Robertmurraya sp. FSL R5-0851: one gene and its partner. The protein of the gene in region 1 binds, or shares a complex with, the protein of each later gene. Links are inferred from orthologs where the notes say so. Each region holds a gene or a part of one and is shown on either strand. Other genes may lie near its edges.

The links.
Region 2: dnaX (region 1) and holA share a complex: the UniProt entries of both Bacillus subtilis proteins name them as parts of the DNA clamp loading complex. The link is inferred for Robertmurraya sp. FSL R5-0851 from one-to-one orthologs.

Annotation. Positions count from the first base shown.
Region 1 is NZ_JBBOOE010000001.1:23,697-35,593, reverse strand. Bases 5,878-8,827 are described here. They hold dnaX (DNA polymerase III subunit gamma/tau), read right to left. Parts: upstream 8,234-8,827; coding sequence 6,521-8,233; downstream 5,878-6,520. Other genes in these bases: tadA (tRNA adenosine(34) deaminase TadA), read right to left, coding at 8,738-8,827; MKX65_RS00140 (YbaB/EbfC family nucleoid-associated protein), read right to left, coding at 6,179-6,499; recR (recombination mediator RecR), read right to left, coding at 5,878-6,164. Also shown: MKX65_RS00155 (pro-sigmaK processing inhibitor BofA family protein), read right to left, coding at 4,999-5,262; MKX65_RS00150 (YaaL family protein), read right to left, coding at 5,335-5,553; more of recR, read right to left, coding at 5,568-5,877; more of tadA, read right to left, coding at 8,828-9,238; MKX65_RS00120 (isochorismatase family cysteine hydrolase), read left to right, coding at 9,344-9,883; MKX65_RS00110 (deoxynucleoside kinase), read left to right, coding at 10,774-11,427; MKX65_RS00105 (deoxynucleoside kinase), read left to right, coding at 11,411-11,897. UniProt on the Bacillus subtilis protein: Part of the beta sliding clamp loading complex, which hydrolyzes ATP to load the beta clamp onto primed DNA to form the DNA replication pre-initiation complex.
Region 2 is NZ_JBBOOE010000001.1:3,279,469-3,288,159, reverse strand. Bases 1-2,856 are described here. They hold holA (DNA polymerase III subunit delta), read left to right. Parts: upstream 1-845; coding sequence 846-1,868; downstream 1,869-2,856. Other genes in these bases: gpr (GPR endopeptidase), read left to right, coding at 2,418-2,856; rpsT (30S ribosomal protein S20), read right to left, coding at 1,925-2,191; MKX65_RS16975 (YqzM family protein), read right to left, coding at 411-545; MKX65_RS16980 (DNA internalization-related competence protein ComEC/Rec2), read left to right, coding at 1-363. Outside these bases: more of gpr, read left to right, coding at 2,857-3,542; spoIIP (stage II sporulation protein P), read left to right, coding at 3,619-4,818; MKX65_RS16950 (DUF3679 domain-containing protein), read left to right, coding at 4,839-5,168; lepA (translation elongation factor 4), read left to right, coding at 5,305-7,140; radical SAM family heme chaperone HemW, read left to right, coding at 7,239-8,378; heat-inducible transcriptional repressor HrcA, read left to right, coding at 8,464-8,691. UniProt on the Bacillus subtilis protein: Part of the beta sliding clamp loading complex, which hydrolyzes ATP to load the beta clamp onto primed DNA to form the DNA replication pre-initiation complex.

The DNA of each region.
Region 1 (11,897 bases):
ACCAGCGGTGCGTCCATCCCGGTCCTCTCGTACTAAGGACAGCTCCTCTCAAATTTCCTACGCCCACGACGGATAGGGACCGAACTGTCTCACGACGTTCTGAACCCAGCTCGCGTACCGCTTTAATGGGCGAACAGCCCAACCCTTGGGACCGACTACAGCCCCAGGATGCGATGAGCCGACATCGAGGTGCCAAACCTCCCCGTCGATGTGGACTCTTGGGGGAGATAAGCCTGTTATCCCCGGGGTAGCTTTTATCCGTTGAGCGATGGCCCTTCCATGCGGAACCACCGGATCACTAAGCCCGACTTTCGTCCCTGCTCGACTTGTAGGTCTCGCAGTCAAGCTCCCTTGTGCCTTTACACTCTACGAATGATTTCCAACCATTCTGAGGGAACCTTTGGGCGCCTCCGTTACTTTTTAGGAGGCGACCGCCCCAGTCAAACTGCCCACCTGACACTGTCTCCCACCCCGATTTAGGGGTGAGGGTTAGAATTTCAATACAGCCAGAGTAGTATCCCACCGACGCCTCCACCGAAGCTAGCGCTCCGGCTTCTCAGGCTCCTACCTATCCTGTACAAGCTGTACCAAAATTCAATATCAGGCTACAGTAAAGCTCCACGGGGTCTTTCCGTCCTGTCGCGGGTAACCTGCATCTTCACAGGTACTATAATTTCACCGAGTCTCTCGTTGAGACAGTGCCCAGATCGTTACGCCTTTCGTGCGGGTCGGAACTTACCCGACAAGGAATTTCGCTACCTTAGGACCGTTATAGTTACGGCCGCCGTTTACTGGGGCTTCGATTCAGAGCTTCGCTTTTAAGGCTAACCCCTCCTCTTAACCTTCCAGCACCGGGCAGGCGTCAGCCCCTATACTTCGCCTTGCGGCTTCGCAGAGACCTGTGTTTTTGCTAAACAGTCGCCTGGGCCTATTCACTGCGGCTCTTCTGGGCTATTCACCCTGAAGAGCACCCCTTCTCCCGAAGTTACGGGGTCATTTTGCCGAGTTCCTTAACGAGAGTTCTCTCGCTCACCTTAGGATTCTCTCCTCGCCTACCTGTGTCGGTTTGCGGTACGGGCACCTGTTACCTCGCTAGAGGCTTTTCTTGGCAGTGTGGAATCAGGAACTTCGGTACTATATTTCCCTCGCCATCACAGCTCAGCCTTTTGATCACGGGATTTGCCTCGTGATCAGCCTAACTGCTTGGACGCGCATATCCAACAGCGCGCTTACCCTATCCTCCTGCGTCCCCCCATCACTCAAACGGTAATTTGGTGGTACAGGAATATCAACCTGTTGTCCATCGCCTACGCCTTTCGGCCTCGGCTTAGGTCCCGACTAACCCTGAGCGGACGAGCCTTCCTCAGGAAACCTTAGGCATTCGGTGGATGGGATTCTCACCCATCTTTCGCTACTCATACCGGCATTCTCACTTCTAAGCGCTCCACCAGTCCTTCCGGTCTAGCTTCAACGCCCTTAGAACGCTCTCCTACCACTGACATCAAAGATGTCAATCCACAGCTTCGGTGATACGTTTAGCCCCGTTACATTTTCGGCGCGGAGTCACTCGACCAGTGAGCTATTACGCACTCTTTAAATGGTGGCTGCTTCTAAGCCAACATCCTGGTTGTCTAAGCAACTCCACATCCTTTGCCACTTAACGTATACTTTGGGACCTTAGCTGGTGGTCTGGGCTGTTTCCCTTTCGACTACGGATCTTATCACTCGCAGTCTGACTCCCATGGATAAGTCTTTGGCATTCGGAGTTTGTCTGAATTCGGTAACCCGATGAGGGCCCCTAGTCCAAACAGTGCTCTACCTCCAAGACTCTTACTACATGAGGCTAGCCCTAAAGCTATTTCGGAGAGAACCAGCTATCTCCAAGTTCGATTGGAATTTCTCCGCTACCCACACCTCATCCCCGCACTTTTCAACGTGCGTGGGTTCGGGCCTCCATCCAGTGTTACCTGGACTTCACCCTGGACATGGGTAGATCACCTGGTTTCGGGTCTACGACCACATACTAAAGCGCCCTATTCAGACTCGCTTTCGCTACGGCTCCGTCTTATCAACTTAACCTCGCATGTAATCGTAACTCGCCGGTTCATTCTACAAAAGGCACGCTATCACCCGGTATTTATCCAAAGGAAAAATACACAGGGCTCTAACTACTTGTAGGCACACGGTTTCAGGATCTCTTTCACTCCCCTTCCGGGGTGCTTTTCACCTTTCCCTCACGGTACTGGTTCACTATCGGTCACTAGGTAGTATTTAGCCTTGGGAGATGGTCCTCCCTGCTTCCGACGGAATTTCACGTGTTCCGCCGTACTCAGGATCCACTCAAGAGGGAACGAAGTTTCAACTACAGGGTTGTTACCTTCTATGACTGACCTTTCCAGATCGATTCGTCTACTTCATTCCTTTGTAACTCCGTATAGAGTGTCCTACAACCCCAAGAGGCAAGCCTCTTGGTTTGGGCTAATCCCGTTTCGCTCGCCGCTACTCAGGGAATCGCGTTTGCTTTCTATTCCTCCGGGTACTTAGATGTTTCAGTTCCCCGGGTCTGCCTTCAATACCCTATGTATTCAGGTAAAGATTCTATCCCATTACGGATAGAGGGTTTCCCCATTCGGAAATCTCCGGATCAAAGCTTACTTACAGCTCCCCGAAGCATATCGGTGTTAGTACCGTCCTTCATCGGCTCCTAGTGCCAAGGCATCCACCGTGCGCCCTTTCTAACTTAACCTACGGTTAAAAAGAATTTCTCTAATAAATTAGAGAGAAAACTAAAATGGCGATTACTCGGTATTTCTTGGTTTTCTTCATATATCATTATCTAGTTTTCAAAGAACAATTTTTGGTGGAGCCTAGCGGGATCGAACCGCTGACCTCCTGCGTGCAAGGCAGGCGCTCTCCCAGCTGAGCTAAGGCCCCGTTGAATTTGTATGGTGGGCCTAAATGGACTCGAACCATCGACCTCACGCTTATCAGGCGTGCGCTCTAACCAGCTGAGCTATAGGCCCATACAACAGAAAAAAAGAACTTGCTATTTTATATATGAGAGTTTGCTCTCTCAAAACTAAACAAATCATATCATCAACGTTGTTAGCTTTGACCGAAGGTCATAAGCCTCAATTTTCCTTAGAAAGGAGGTGATCCAGCCGCACCTTCCGATACGGCTACCTTGTTACGACTTCACCCCAATCATCTGTCCCACCTTAGGCGGCTGGCTCTCTTGCGAGTTACCCCACCGACTTCGGGTGTTACAAACTCTCGTGGTGTGACGGGCGGTGTGTACAAGGCCCGGGAACGTATTCACCGCGGCATGCTGATCCGCGATTACTAGCGATTCCAGCTTCATGTAGGCGAGTTGCAGCCTACAATCCGAACTGAGAGTGGTTTTATGGGATTGGCTCGACCTCGCGGTTTTGCTGCCCTTTGTACCACCCATTGTAGCACGTGTGTAGCCCAGGTCATAAGGGGCATGATGATTTGACGTCATCCCCACCTTCCTCCGGTTTGTCACCGGCAGTCACCTTAGAGTGCCCAACTAAATGCTGGCAACTAAGATCAAGGGTTGCGCTCGTTGCGGGACTTAACCCAACATCTCACGACACGAGCTGACGACAACCATGCACCACCTGTCACTCTGTCCCCCGAAGGGGAACGTCCTATCTCTAGGGTTGTCAGAGGATGTCAAGACCTGGTAAGGTTCTTCGCGTTGCTTCGAATTAAACCACATGCTCCACCGCTTGTGCGGGCCCCCGTCAATTCCTTTGAGTTTCAGCCTTGCGGCCGTACTCCCCAGGCGGAGTGCTTAATGCGTTTGCTGCAGCACTAAAGGGCGGAAACCCTCTAACACTTAGCACTCATCGTTTACGGCGTGGACTACCAGGGTATCTAATCCTGTTTGCTCCCCACGCTTTCGCGCCTCAGTGTCAGTTACAGGCCAAAGAGTCGCCTTCGCCACTGGTGTTCCTCCACATCTCTACGCATTTCACCGCTACACGTGGAATTCCACTCTTCTCTCCTGCACTCAAGTCTCCCAGTTTCCAATGACCCTCCCCGGTTGAGCCGGGGGCTTTCACATCAGACTTAAGAGACCACCTGCGCGCGCTTTACGCCCAATAATTCCGGACAACGCTTGCCACCTACGTATTACCGCGGCTGCTGGCACGTAGTTAGCCGTGGCTTTCTGGTTAGGTACCGTCAAGGTACCGGCAGTTACTCCGGTACTTGTTCTTCCCTAACAACAGAGTTTTACGATCCGAAAACCTTCATCACTCACGCGGCGTTGCTCCGTCAGACTTTCGTCCATTGCGGAAGATTCCCTACTGCTGCCTCCCGTAGGAGTCTGGGCCGTGTCTCAGTCCCAGTGTGGCCGATCACCCTCTCAGGTCGGCTACGCATCGTCGCCTTGGTGAGCCGTTACCTCACCAACTAGCTAATGCGCCGCGGGCCCATCTATGAGTGATAGCCGAAACCATCTTTCAGCTTTTCTACATGTGTAGAAAAGAATTATCCGGTATTAGCCCCGGTTTCCCGGAGTTATCCCAGTCTCATAGGCAGGTTGCCCACGTGTTACTCACCCGTCCGCCGCTAACCTTTGGGAGCAAGCTCCCAAAGGTCCGCTCGACTTGCATGTATTAGGCACGCCGCCAGCGTTCGTCCTGAGCCAGGATCAAACTCTCCAATAAAGAGTAAGATTAGCTCTTAAAGTTAAAACGTTGGCTAGTGTATTTTTCAACACTAATCATTTTTGTTGACGTATGATTTGTTTAGTTTTCAAAGAACAATCATTGTCGCTCGTAGGCGACTTAATTAGAATATCAGTTCCACTTCATAATGTCAATAACTTTTTTAAGTTATTTTTTCATTACCTCGTGGCGACTTAAACTATATTATCACCATTCAATTATCAGGTCAACAATAAAAATACATTTTTTTATTTTATTATCAAAAAAATAAACCACCGCTAAAGTGATTTATTTTTTCGGCTTATAAAATCCATAGTTGAACGGCCACTAAAGCTGCCAAACCAGGTAGACCTAAAAAGCCTGATATAGCAGAAGTCATTAGATTGATAGGCACATGTATATTAAACTGATTCCCAAACGCATTAAGGAAGAATAGAAATAATGCTCCTATCAATATTTTGATTAAGCCTTGTCCTACTGTACGAATTGGTTTCAACGGTGTGCCCATCATAAGTAATAAAACAATTAGTCCACCCAAAATAGAAATAACAATTACCGGCTCCACAGTTTGATCCTCCTCTTATCACTTGTAGTTACAATATATGTACAAGCTAATAGAAAAAGAACGTGATGTTATTTACCGGTCAATCTTAATATTTCTATGCTTAGCTTCTTTAAAGAGGAAAAAGTATTTAGCTTCAGCAACCTTAGTCTGACAAATAATATCTTCTGAGGGGTCGAAGCTTTTGTTTAACAACGCCTTCTGATTATTCCAGCTTGTTTTAAGCTGCTCCATTTGAGAGATAAGTTGATCATTAAATTCTTTCCTTAACCAACCCTTACGTCGAAAAAACATATTCATTCCCCACTTTATACTTCTCTTCTTCCTTCCAGTGCTTTTGATAGCGTGACTTCATCTGCATATTCCAAATCCCCACCTACTGGTAGACCATGTGCAATACGAGTGATCTTGATACCTGTTGGCTTAAGTAAGCGTGAAATATACATAGCGGTTGCTTCACCCTCAATATTTGGGTTTGTAGCTAGTATGATTTCTTGAACTTCTTCATCTTGTAGCCTTTTTAATAAATCAGGAATATTAATATCTTCTGGTCCAATACCATCCATTGGTGATATCGCTCCATGAAGTACGTGATATAGCCCACTGTATTCTTTCATTTTTTCCATAGCTATTACATCTTTTGGATCTTGCACAACACAAATGATTCTTCGATCTCGTCTTTGGTCCTCACAAATATAGCAAGGATCTTGATCGGTTATATGTCCACAAACCGAACAATAACTTAAATTCCTTTTCGCATTAACAAGTGCCTTTGCAAAATCAAGGACTGTGTCTTCCTTCATATTTAGCACAAAAAACGCCAGTCGAGCAGCCGTTTTCGGACCGATCCCTGGCAGTTTCATAAAGCTATCTATAAGCTTTGAAATTGGTTCAGGATAATGCACTTTTTAACCCCCTATTAGAACATTCCAGGAAGGTTCATTCCTTTAGTGAATTGTCCCATCGTATTGTTGGTTAGTTCTTCCGCCTTCTTAAGGGCATCGTTTGTAGCAGCAAGTACTAAATCTTGAAGCATATCAATATCTTCTGGATCTACTACTTCTTCTTTAATATTTACTTCAAGAACTTCCTTATGTCCGGAAACAATGACTGTTACCATTCCTCCACCAGCAGTTCCTTCAATTCTCTTTTCTCCTAGCTCCTCTTGAGCTTGAGCCATTTTCTTTTGCATCTTTTGCATTTGTTTCATCATATTTTGCATATTACCCATTCCACGCATCTTTTTCATCCTCCATGTCATTTATTCTTTAATTTCAACTAGTTCGCTTCCAAAAAGTTTGATAGCTTCTGAAACAACTGGGTCTTCTTCATTATCTTTTGCTGCATCCCCTTGATCAGATTCTCCATCACGGTTTGTTTTAATAAATCCAGCACGGATCGTCTGCCATTGTTCCTCAGGGACTCCGACAACGGATAAACGGCGACCTATTAATTCTTGCGTTAAATCGGATAAGACCACTAAGAATCGATCGTTATCCATCGCCATTTGACAATGAATCTCATATTTAAAACTAATCACCAATGCGGTTGTTGAAGCTGCTACTGGTTCTGCCTCGTTTAGTAATGCCGCTTGTGATCTCATTTGATTATATACAAGTTTTCCTAACAATTCTCCCCATTTGCTTTTTACAAGCGTTAAATCAGGTTTTGTGGCACTCTTCAGGATCTCATTTATTTTCCCTGTAGGGGCCTGAAACCCTCTTCGTGAGGTACGAGCTGGTTTTGCTTGACTAGCTGTATTAGCAACTTGATCATTCGTTACTGCAATACCATTTTCCCTAAGATCTGATAGTTGTTCCTCAAGGCTAGATATTTTACTCAACAAAGAATCAATCTCAATAGAACTAGTTTGTTTACCATTATCTCTAACATTCATTTGGCAAAGTTTCACTACTGCTACTTCTAAAAATATGCGAGGATGGTTTGTCCAGCGCATCTCTTGTTGAGATTTATTTAACGTCTCTATAATTTGATAAATATCTTCTTGGTTAACAGCTTCGGCTATTTGTTTAAAATCTTCATCAAGTAATACTCGTTCGAATGATTCTTCTAAATTTGGCGCGGCCTTAAAGAGAAGCATATCGCGGTAATAAAGGATAAAATCCTCAATAAATCTTGAAGGATCCTTACCTAAAAATAATAACTCCTCTAACGCTTCCAATGCTTTTGCTGCATCTCTTTCTTTTATAGCTGTTGCTAACTGGTTTAACAACCCTTGAGAAACAGAACCTGTAACGGTTAATGCATCTTCAACTGTTACCTCATCACGGCTAAACGAAATGGCCTGATCAAGTAAACTAAGTGCATCACGCATTCCACCTTCTGCTGCTCTCGCAACGACTTGTAGCGCTTTTTCCTCATAGCGAACACCTGTTTCATCCACGATTGTTTTCATCCGATTTACAATCGATTGAGCAGATATCCTCTTAAAATCAAACCGCTGACATCTTGAGATAATGGTCAGAGGAATTTTATGAGGCTCTGTTGTAGCTAGTATAAAGATGACATGTCTTGGCGGTTCCTCCAGAGTCTTAAGTAAGGCATTAAAAGCTCCGATAGAAAGCATATGGACTTCATCAACGATATAGACCTTATACTTCACAGAACTTGGTGCAAATTTCACTTTGTCCCTTATATCCCTTATCTCCTCGACCCCATTGTTAGAAGCCGCATCTATTTCAATGACATCTGGAATCGATCCATCCGTAATACCTAAGCAAGCAGGACACACGTTACATGGTTCGTTTGCGGGCGAATTTTCACAGTTAACCGCTTTTGCAAAAATCTTTGCTGCACTTGTTTTCCCCGTTCCTCTTGGTCCAGAAAATAAATATGCATGTGAGATTTTCTGCTGAAGCAGGGCGTTTTGCAAAGTCTTTGTTACATGTTCTTGTCCAACAACATCAATAAATGTTTGAGGACGCCAAACACGATATAGAGCTTGGTAAGCCACAGACAAGCCCCCTCCTATATATGGTCCTTATTATTATAACGTAAAGAAAATCCTTTTTACAAAGGCTGTTTAAGAAATCTTCAACTAGATATGCAAAAAACTCACCTCTTTATAGAAGAGATGAGTTTGCTATTAGTATTTAACTGCCGTGCACCTTCCGTCGACTGGCGCCCATAAGCGTTACTTAAGTAGTTAGCTCGGCCCAGGCAACCCCGCGGCACATGGGAGCGTCCACTTAATGCTGCTTCCTTCCGGACCTGACATGGTTCATGGATTCCCATTGCGCAGGACCCGGGCGTCAACACCACTTGCTTAAGGCAGACCCTACAGGCAACCAGCCTCGGGAAGGGATTCAGTCTCGCTAGAGCGGATTGCGAGTACAGGGCACCGCTACCTCCCCACCTAGCACGGCAAAATTGAAACCTAATTTAAAGTGCGTCACTGACGACGCATAATTTAGTATACTTTCTTTCCTGTTAAAAATCAACGTTTTACAACTGTAAATTACTGTAAGTTGATTTTCGCGTCATTTCTTTTCTTTTTTTCTTCTTTCTTCTTTAGTCGGATGCTTCGAAAGAAATTACTTAATAGTTCACCACATTCCTTTTCGAGCACACCAGAGCACACATCACTTTGATGATTAAATCTTTCGTCAGATAATAAGTTCATAAATGTTCCGGCACACCCACCTTTTGGGTCACTTGCTCCAAATACAACCTTTTCTACTCGTGACATAATGATCGCTCCAGCACACATCGGACATGGCTCCAACGTTACATATAGAGTTGCGCCTTCAAGCCTCCATGTCCCCATTTCCTCACAAGCCTTTTCTATAGCAAGCAATTCTGCATGAGCAACCGCACTCTGTTTAGTTTCTCTCAGATTATGAGCTCTTGCCACAATTTGATCATTGATGACGATCACGGCTCCTATAGGTACTTCCTGCAGCTCTTCTGCCTTTTTCGCTTCCTTTATTGCTTCCAACATATATGTTTCATCATTCATTTTCACATATAAATCCTTTCAATTCATTTTATTCATCATCTCCAAATGTATAGAAAAATACAACCTTCGCACGCTAATGAAGAAAAAAGGAAGTGATGATCGTTTATGGACACACCCGAAAATACTTGCCAAACCGCTCTTTTAATTATTGATATGATAAATAACTTTGACTTCAGCAATGGTGAAGTGCTAGCAAAAAAAACATTACCAATTGCGAAAAATATCCAAAAACTAAAGGAACAGTTTACAAAAGAAAAACGGCCCATCATTTATATAAATGACCATTATAATCTCTGGCAAGCAGATGTTACACGTATCATCAATTATTGTGAAAACTCCTTAAGTAAAGAAATTATTCATATCATCCAACCGAACCAGGACGATCTTTTTCTAATAAAACCAAAGCATTCCGCTTTTTTTGGTACCGCACTAAATACCCTACTATACCAACTGAATGTACGTAATCTGGTCATTACAGGAATTGCCGGGAACATATGTGTACTTTTTACTGCAAATGATGCATATATGAGGGAATATTCCATACATGTTCCACACAATGCAATTGCTTCTGCTGATGACCAAGACAATGAGTACTCATTAAAAATGATTAAAAATGTTTTAAAAGGCAAGATTGATCCTCTATAAGAATTATGTAACTTGAATAACTCTTTTCCTTCATAAGATGGTGATAGCGTTCAATCTATCACGATTTGGAGTGTACACCATTATTCTTATGGTTTGCTCGATTCATCTAGAAGGGAAAAACATGCAAATTCATGTCGTGCAGCCAAACCAATCGCTTTATGGAATTGCTCAAGCCTATTCCACAACGGTAAATGATTTAATGGTATGAGGCTCATGATTATCGAGCGCATGGGGAAATTGTTGACTTTGTTGTTATTATGACCTATGAGTGGGGTTATAGCGGTGGTCCAGCTATGGCTGTGTCCCCTATTGGTCCTGTAAGAAAGGTCATTGAATATGCGTTAACAGAAATGCCTGCTTCAAAAATCATGATGGGTCAGAACTTATATGGTTATGATTGGACGCTTCCATTTGTCCAAGGAACGGTAGCAAAAGCTGTAAGTCCTCAGCAAGCGATCCAACTTGCTGCAACGAATAATGTTGCCATTCAGTATGATACTACGGCTCAAGCACCCTTTTTTAAATACAGGGACAAAGAAGGTAAGCAACATGAAGTTTGGTTCGAAGACGCCCGTTCGATTCAAGCAAAATTCGACTTGATTAAAGAGTTAAACCTTCGTGGAATGAGCTACTGGAAGCTCGGACTCGCTTTTCCACAAAACTGGTTACTCATTGTAGAAAACTTTAACGTTGTAAAAAGATAAGAGTAACGATAGCAGCTATTAGGGCTGCTATTTTTTTACTAAAATTTTCAATATGGGAAACAAGAAATAATTCCATATTCCTATTAGACCTATATGTGATAAAACGGTCTTTGTCTCATAAAAATATTTATTTTAATATAGACGGAAATACCACCTTAGGTAGTGGTGTTGTAAGGAGGACAAGCCATGGGGGAAACGCCTTTTATCACGGTAGAGGGGCCAATTGGTGTGGGCAAAACATCATTAGCCAAGGTGATTTCTGATCACTTCCAATTTGCATTACTTCGAGAGATCGTTGATGAAAACCCATTTTTAGGGAAGTTTTATGAAAACATTGAAGAGTGGAGCTTTCAAACCGAGATGTTTTTCTTATGTAACCGATACAAGCAACTCGGTGATATACAGAAGTTATATCTTACCAAAAACGAGCCGGTCGTAGCCGATTATCATATATTTAAGAATCTCATTTTTGCTCAGCGTACACTTAGTACGGAAGAGTATGATAAGTATTTTAATATTTACCAAATATTAACTAGAGATATGCCAAAACCAAACGTCATTATCTATTTACATGCTAGTTTGGACACCCTTTTATCGCGGATAAAAATGCGCGGTCGGGAAATTGAGAAGAATATAAGCCCTCTTTATCTTGAGCAATTATCAATCGATTATGATCATGCAATAAGTGAATTTGAAAAATTGCATCCTGAAATCCCTGTTTTACGTTTTAATGGAGACGAGCTAGACTTTATAAAAAATAAGAGTGACCTAGACAAGATTATCAACCAGTTAACCACATCGTTAGAAAAAGGAGTATGTAATCATGAACCTTCGAACTAAATACGGAATACCTGCTAACTCTGTTATTACGATTGCAGGGACAGTAGGAGTTGGGAAGTCTACGATGACGAACGCTCTTGCTAATGCACTTGATTTTCGTACTTCCTTTGAAAAAGTAGATACGAATCCTTATTTAGATAAATTTTATGCGGACTTTACTAGATGGAGCTTTCACTTGCAAGTATACTTCCTTGCCGAGCGATTTAAAGAGCAAAAGCGTATCTTCGAGTATGGCGGTGGATTTATTCAAGACCGTTCGATTTATGAAGATACGGGTATTTTTGCAAAAATGCATTTTGAAAAAGGTACGATGTCTAAGGTAGATTATGAGACATATACAAGTCTTTTCGAAGCCATGGTCATGACACCGTATTTCCCTCATCCAGATCTACTTATTTATCTAGAGGGATCCATTGATGACATTATCGGTCGAATTAAAGAGCGTGGACGCCCAATGGAACAGCAAACAC
Region 2 (8,691 bases), 3.3 Mb from region 1 along the record:
GTTATTCATGTTCAATTAGGAGGTTTATTTTGGTTGTTTACAGGTGATTTAGGAGAACAAGGAGAAGAAAGACTATTGAGTGAGTATCCTAGCTTACCGGTGGATGTATTAAAAATCGGACATCATGGTAGTAAAAGCTCTACATCTGCTACTCTTCTTCAAGCCTATCAGCCGAAGGTCGCGGTAATATCTGTTGGGAAGAACAATCGATTTGGGCATCCACATCAAGATGTTTTGGATCGGTTAAAGGAAAGAAATATAAAAATTTTCCGTACTGACACAGATGGTGCAATTACTTACACTTTTCAGAATGGGACAGGAACCTTTTCTAGACATATCCCATATGATGTAACAAACCCATAAAAAAGAGACTGCAGCAGCAGTCTCCTTATGTTTTATGTAGCAGAACTTTATGCCCCTACGAGTTTAATGACAGTTGCAATGATAAATAAAGTTGCAAAAAAACCGAAGGAAACGATGAACCCTACACCAGAATCAACAGCGTCATTACGTTTACTTTGCACATTTTTCTCAAATTCGTTCACAACTACCCCTCCTAATCAATCTTAGTATAAGCGATTTCATAAAAAAAATCTACCGATCCTCTTGTTTCTTTTCCTAGCTTGTCAGTGATTGTCACAAATACTTTTTAGATGTACGGTAACAATAATGTATACAATGGGGGTTATCGCTGTAAAAGGAGTATCCTAGGCCTCTTTTTTCAGCGTTTCTATAGATGGGAATTGGTCAGGAGATTGATCAATTCCCTTTAAAATGCTTGTCAAATCCTTGATCCTTCATTAGGATAATTAAGTAACCTATTTTCCTGAACGGAGCGAGGAAAAGTGATTTTTGATTTATGGAAGCAAATTAAGAGGAAAGAATTTTCCCCAATTTACGTTTTGTATGGAACAGAATCGTTTTTAGTAAATGAAACAAAGCAGCTTTTTATTCAAAATGTATTGGGTGAAGATGAAAGTGATTTTAATCTATCCACCTATGATTTAGATGAAATCCCGATTGAAGTAGCATTAGAGGATGCCGAAACCATTCCATTCTTAGGGGATAAAAGGCTGATATTTTTAAATAATCCAGGGTTCTTAACGGCTGAAAAAACGAAGGACAAAGTGGAACATCAGCTAGGAAGATTAGAACAGTACATGAAGGAGCCGTCCCCATATTCGATTGTTGTGATGGTAGCGCCCTATGAAAAGCTGGATGAACGAAAAAAGCTAACAAAGGAATTAAAAAGAACAGCTGTTGTGGCGGAAGCAAAGAAACTTGGGGAACACGAACTAAAGAATTGGATTGTCCAAAGAGCAAAAGCGAATGGTACAATCATAGACAACGAGGCAGTAGAGCGGATGCTTGCATTAGCGGGGACTAATCTATTTTTATTAACCTCAGAGGTGGACAAGCTTAGCTTATATTGCAATGAGACAAAACAAATTGATGCTGAAACAGTAGAAAAGCTCGTGTCACGCTCACTGGAACAAAATATTTTTACTCTCGTTGATAAAGTGGTGCACCGAAAAGTAGACGAGGCATTACGTATTTATTATGATTTGTTAAGACAAAATGAAGAACCGCTAAAAATATTAGCGATTATTGCAGGTCAGTTCCGGTTAATTTACCAGGTAAAGGAATTAGCAAGACGTGGATACGGTCAACAGCAAATGGGAGGGTATTTAAAAGTACATCCATTCCGTGTGAAACTAGCTGCAGGCCAAGCCGTGAAATTTAGTGATGAAGAGCTAACGAGAATTATGAAAATGTTAGCGGACTCTGATTATCAAGCGAAAACAGGTGGAATGAACAAGGAGCTTCTAATTGAAATGTTCTTATTTCATTTACATTCTGGTTCATAAATCAAAAAAAGCTAGATCCGATAAGGATCTAGCTTTTTATCTATGATTAGCAAAAATTAAGAGTTTAATGAGTTTAATTTCTTCATTAAACGAGACTTTTTGCGAGCAGCAGCATTTTTATGGATAAGACCCTTCGCTGCAGCTTTGTCAAGTTTACTTGCAGCAAGAGCATAGCTCTCTTGTGCAGTAGTAGCGTCACCGTTTACGATAGCTGATTCTACTTTCTTAACAGCCGTACGTGTTGCAGATTTCACCATCGTGTTACGTGCATTACGCTCTTCGCTTGTTTTCACGCGCTTGATTGCAGATTTAATATTTGGCATTCTTTTCACCTCCTACAAAGCATCGAGATTATATACTCGACTATCACCATTCATTAATTTACGTAAATTAAGAACAAAACACATTTTATCATTCGGTGAATACTATTGCAATACTTTTCAATGGAAATATATTCGCTGATATCCATGGATTTGAATGGTTTCATATAGAAAAGGAAATAATAGTTGCTAGTTTCTTATCTAATTTAACGAAAGAGAGGGGCATATGATGAAAGAATCAATAGATTTAAGTAGATATTCCATCCGCACTGATTTGGCAGTGGAGGCAAGGGAGATGGTGATTGCAAGCAGGGGGAAAAATGTTACAGATGAACAAGATCTCTCGAATATAAACGGTGTGGTTATTAAAGAAAAAGAGGAGAACGGGATCAAGCTTTCGTTAGTAGAAGTGTCGAGTGAAGGAGAGAAAGAGTTAAATAAAAAAGCTGGAAAATATTTAACCATCGAAGTGCAAGGGATTAGACAACAGGACACAGATTTACAAAAAAAGGTTGAAGAAACGTTTGCGAGAGAATTCTCCCATTTTATAAGTGGACTAGGAATAAATAAAGATGCTTCCTGTCTTGTTGTTGGTTTAGGGAATTGGAACGTTACTCCTGATGCCCTTGGACCACAAGTGTGTGAAAATCTATTAGTTACGCGACATTTATATCAATTAAGTCCTGAGAGCGTGGACGAAGGTTATCGTCCAGTGAGTGCGTTAGCTCCTGGTGTAATGGGTTTAACTGGCATAGAAACAAGTGACATTATTAGGGGAGTGGTTGAAAAAACGAAGCCTGACTTTGTTATAGCTATTGACGCATTAGCTTCGCGATCCATTGAAAGGGTCAATTCAACAGTTCAAATATCAAATACAGGAATTCATCTAGGATCTGGTGTAGGAAATAAGCGTAAGGAGCTAAGTGAAGAAACCTTAGGAATACCAGTTATCGCAGTGGGTGTACCAACGGTAGTTGACGCGGTTTCCATTACAAGTGATACGATTGATTTTATTTTAAAGCATTTTGGACGGGAGCTAAAAGAAGGAAATCGCCCTTCTAGAGCTTTAGCGCCAGCAGGAATGACGTTTGGTGAGAAGAAAAAATTGACTGACGAAGATATGCCTGAAGAACATCACCGAAATACATTTCTTGGAATGATTGGCACTTTAGAAGAAGATGAAAAAAGAAGATTGATTCATGAAGTTTTGTCCCCGCTTGGACATAACTTAATGGTAACGCCAAAGGAAGTAGATGTATTTATTGAAGATATGTCTAATTTAATTGCAAATGGATTAAATGCTGCTTTGCATGATGCTGTAAATCAAGATAATGCAGGTTTCTATACAAGATAGACTTCAGCAAAATTTATTGTTCTACCTTCTCTAGTAAGTACATATCATTTACTAGACTAGGCTAAGAGGTGGAATAATGAAACTGCAAAAAACCCCCTATGTTGTAACTATTCAAGGGACAAGCATTTTAAAGCTCATTTTATCGTGTTTGTTGTTGATTTTCCTACTCTTTTCTGTGAGCGGACTATTAACTTCTTTAAATCCACAATATCAGCTTAGGTCATCGAGTGTGAACAAAGCGACTACGAATGTGAGCGGAAATGTACTCTTTCAGTTGATGGCTAGAGAAAACCATTATTTTATGAGTGGATTAGTAGAAAGAGATGAAGTTCCGAGTATGTCGAGTGTCTTGTTTAAAGCCTCCACCAATGTGAATCTTGATGATCCGCGGAGCTTACTAGGTAGAGAACTTCCGGGTTTTTCCTTATTTGATGGAAAGATTCTTGTTGCTGGGGAAGGAACCAACTATACAAATATGCCAATTGAATCTGCACCAGCAGAAGAAGCGTTAAAGAAAGAAAATGAGGCAAGCTTGCAAAATGTGGATGACATAAAAGAGGATGAATCGAAACCAAGCGCTCCACCTTCTTTAACGACAGGGGATAAAAAGGTGGCGTACATTTATTTCTCTCATACAAGAGAATCATATCTCCCATATTTAGAAGGGGTAACCAATGCCAATAGTGCACAACACTCTGAAATCAATGTGACAAAAATTGGCGATCGACTTCAAGAAAAACTAGAAGGTTATGGGGTTGGTACGATTTTAGATAAAACAGATGTCACGGATCGATTGCATGCAAATGGCTGGACATATGGTCGCTCATACGATGCATCAAGACAGATGGTTCAAGAGGCAATGGCTAGTAACTCAAATCTTTCGTATTTAATAGATATTCACCGTGATTCTAAAAGAAAAGAAGATACGACAAAAGTAATTAATGGTAAGTCCTATGCAAAGCTAGCTTTTGTTGTTGGAGCTGAACACCCAAATTATGAGAAGAACCTTAAGCTCGCAACAGAAATTCATTATAAGCTCGAGGAAAAATATCCTGGTATAAGCAGAGGAATTATCCAAAAAAGCGGAGCTAGTACAAATGGCCGTTTCAATCAGGACCTTTCTGGAAATGCTCTATTAATAGAATTTGGTGGAGTGGATAACAACTTTGACGAGCTTAATCTTTCAGCAGATGCATTTGCAGATGTATTTAGCGAGATTTTCTGGGAAGCAGAAAAGGTAAATTACCCAGTAACCGTTCCTTCTGAGGAGCAATAATGTAAATTTAGGTGATAGTTATGAAAATGTTTATGTTTAAAAGCATATTGCTAATGTCTCTCATGTTTCTATCCGTATTATTTGGAATGCAAATTGCAAACAATGGGATCGTAAACATGAAGGGATTTGATGATCCTAATTTTAAAGGTGCATTCACTATTAACGAACAAGAAGAAAATGTCCAAGTATCGGTTTTAGGAAATAATGTAGATAGTCACGATATTAATAAAAAAAGAGAACAGCTAGAAGAAATGGAAGCCTATAACTTCTTCTCAGACTTGGGCAAAACACTAGCAGACATTGTAACGGGTATAGTAGATATTACGATTGATCTGATTAGAAATAGCTAGAAATGCGGCAATCTCAGGATTGCTGTTTTTTCTTTATATGGCTAGCTCCCTCCGCTTTTCTCTATTGAATCTTATTTTACCTACTGCTATAATCAAAAATAGTGTATACGTGCGAAGTATAGTAGGAGTGAACCGAATGAACAGACAAGACAGACTAAATAGACAAGAAAAAATCAGGAATTTTTCTATTATTGCACATATTGACCATGGAAAATCCACATTAGCTGACCGTATCCTTGAAAAAACGAATGCGTTAACAGCTAGAGAAATGAAGGACCAGCTACTAGATTCAATGGACCTTGAAAGAGAACGTGGAATCACCATTAAATTAAACTCTGTGCAATTAAAATATCAAGCAAAGGATGGAGAGATTTACACTTTCCATTTAATCGATACACCTGGGCACGTCGACTTCACTTATGAAGTATCACGGAGCTTAGCAGCTTGTGAAGGAGCTGTTCTTGTGGTGGATGCGGCACAGGGAATTGAAGCTCAAACATTAGCAAATGTTTACTTAGCGCTTGATAATGACCTTGAAATTGTGCCTGTAATCAACAAAATTGACTTACCAAGTGCAGATCCAGAACGAGTACGTAATGAGATTGAAGAAGTAATTGGACTAGATGCATCTGAGGCGGTTTTAGCAAGTGCGAAAGCCGGAATTGGAATCGAAGACATACTAGAGCAAGTAGTAGAAAAAGTGCCAGCGCCAACTGGCGATCCAGATGCACCGTTAAAAGCGCTCATTTTTGACTCTCTCTATGATGCTTACCGTGGAGTAGTAGCTTATATTCGTGTTGTTGATGGAACGGTAAAAGTAGGCGACAAAATCCGCATGATGGCAACAGGAAAAGAATTCGAAGTAACAGAAGTGGGAGTATTTACACCAAAGTCGACTCCGTGTGCAGAACTAACTGTTGGTGATGTTGGATTCTTAACTGCAGCTATTAAAAACGTTGGGGATACACGAGTGGGGGATACGATTACTAGTGTGAAAAATGGAGCGACAGAAGCTCTTCCAGGTTACCGCCGTTTAAACCCAATGGTATATTGTGGTTTATATCCAATTGATAGTGCAAAGTTCAATGATTTACGAGAAGCATTAGAAAAGTTAGAACTAAATGATTCAGCACTTCAATTTGAGCCAGAAACTTCTCAGGCGCTCGGTTTTGGTTTCCGTTGTGGATTCCTAGGATTACTCCATATGGAAATTATTCAAGAGCGTATTGAAAGAGAGTTCAAAATTGACTTGATTACAACTGCACCAAGCGTTATTTATCATGTGATTATGACGGATGGTACGGAAATTAAAGTTGATAATCCTTCAAACATGCCAGATCCACAAAAAATTGCACGCGTTGAAGAGCCATACGTAAAAGCTACAATGATGGCTCCTAATGACTATGTTGGTGCGATTATGGAACTTTGTCAGGAAAAACGAGGAATCTTTATTGATATGCAATATATGGATGAGACTCGTGTAAACATTGTATATGAGATTCCGCTATCGGAAATTGTATATGATTTCTTTGATCAATTAAAGTCAAGTACAAAAGGCTATGCGTCATTTGATTACGAGTTAATTGGCTACAAAGAATCAAAACTTGTTAAGATGGATATTCTTCTTAATGCTGAAAAGGTTGATGCATTAAGCTTTATTGTTCATAAAGACTTCGCGTACGAACGTGGAAAGGTCATAGTTGAAAAGCTCAAGGAATTAATACCAAGACAACAGTTCGAGGTTCCTATTCAAGCAGCGGTTGGGCAAAAAATTGTGGCGCGTTCTACCATTAAAGCAATGCGTAAAAACGTATTAGCAAAATGTTATGGTGGAGATATCTCGCGTAAGCGAAAGCTACTTGAAAAGCAAAAAGAAGGTAAAAAGCGAATGAAGCAGGTAGGTTCCGTAGAGGTACCTCAAGAAGCATTCATGGCGGTCTTGAAAATGGATGACTCAAACTCAAAGAAGTAGATGATTTGATTTTAAAAGAAAGGTTAGATAAGCTTGATAAATCAAGTGATCTAACCTTTTTTGATTGCAAAAAAGTTATATTTTAAGGTTGTGTGAAAATGGTAAAAGCAGCATATATTCATATTCCGTTCTGTGAGCATATTTGTCACTATTGTGATTTTAATAAGGTTTTCTTAAAAGGTCAGCCTGTCGATGAATACCTAGACGCGCTTGAAGAGGAAATTCGATTAACACTAGAAAAGCACCCTGCAGAACCGCTACATTCCATATTTGTAGGAGGTGGGACTCCAACTTCATTAAGTGAAAAACAATTACAACGATTATTGTTTTCTATTAAGAAATATCTTCCATTAGAGCAGGATGCGGAGTTTACATTTGAAGCCAATCCTGGGGACTTGTCCGATGAAAAGTTCCGTGTGCTTTTTGGGGGTGGAGTCAATCGATTAAGCTTTGGTGTGCAAACCTTTGATAATCAGTTGCTAAAGGCAATCGGGAGAACACATAGAGCCAAGGATGTGTTAACCTCAATTGAAAAGGCAAAGAAAGTCGGTTTCGAAAATATTAGTGTAGATTTAATCTATAGCTTACCGAATCAAACGCTTGAGGGTTTTAAAGAAACATTACAAACCGCACTCTCCCTTGATATTCAACACTACTCTGGCTACTCCCTCATTATTGAACCCAAAACGGTGTTCTATAACCAAATGAGAAAAGGGAAGCTACCTGTTCCAGGAGAAGATGCTGAAGCAGAAATGTATTCGTTACTGATGGAGCAAATGCAGCTGGCGGGATTTCAGCAATACGAAATTTCCAACTTCGCAATTCCAGGGTATGAAAGCAAACATAATCTAACATATTGGAATAACGAGGAATACTATGGGTTTGGTGCTGGTTCTCATAGTTATGTGGCTGGAGAGAGGATTGCAAACCATGGTCCTTTAAAAAAATATATGGATCCCATCTGGAATGGCACCCTACCCTCTCATAATATTCACAAAGTGGAGAACAATGAAAAGTGGGAGGAAGAAATGTTTCTCGGTTTAAGGAAGATTGAGGGAATTAGCGTTGACCATTTCATTCAAAAATTTGGCGTAGATCCGCTATCCTTATTTAAGGAGGAGATAGATTCCTTACAAAGTCGTGATCTAATTATATTACAGGATGACAAAATTGCCTTAACAAAAAAAGGGCGGTTTTTAGGAAATGAAGTGTTTCAATCATTTATCGGCGTGATCTAAATGTTGACATATAGCCCCAACATTTGATAATTTATTATTAGATTTAGCACTCGTTAGAAGAGAGTGCTAACAGAGGTGATGAAACATGTTAACAGATCGTCAGTTATTAATTTTTCAGGTGATTGTTGATGATTTCATTCGTTCTGCTCAGCCTATAGGATCTAGAAGTTTGTCGAAAAAAGAGGATATTAGTTTCAGTTCTGCAACGATCCGTAATGATATGGCTGATTTAGAGGAGTTAGGCTTTCTTGAGAAGACTCATACTTCTTCAGGAAGAATTCCGTCCGAGAAAGGCTATCGTTTTTATGTAGAT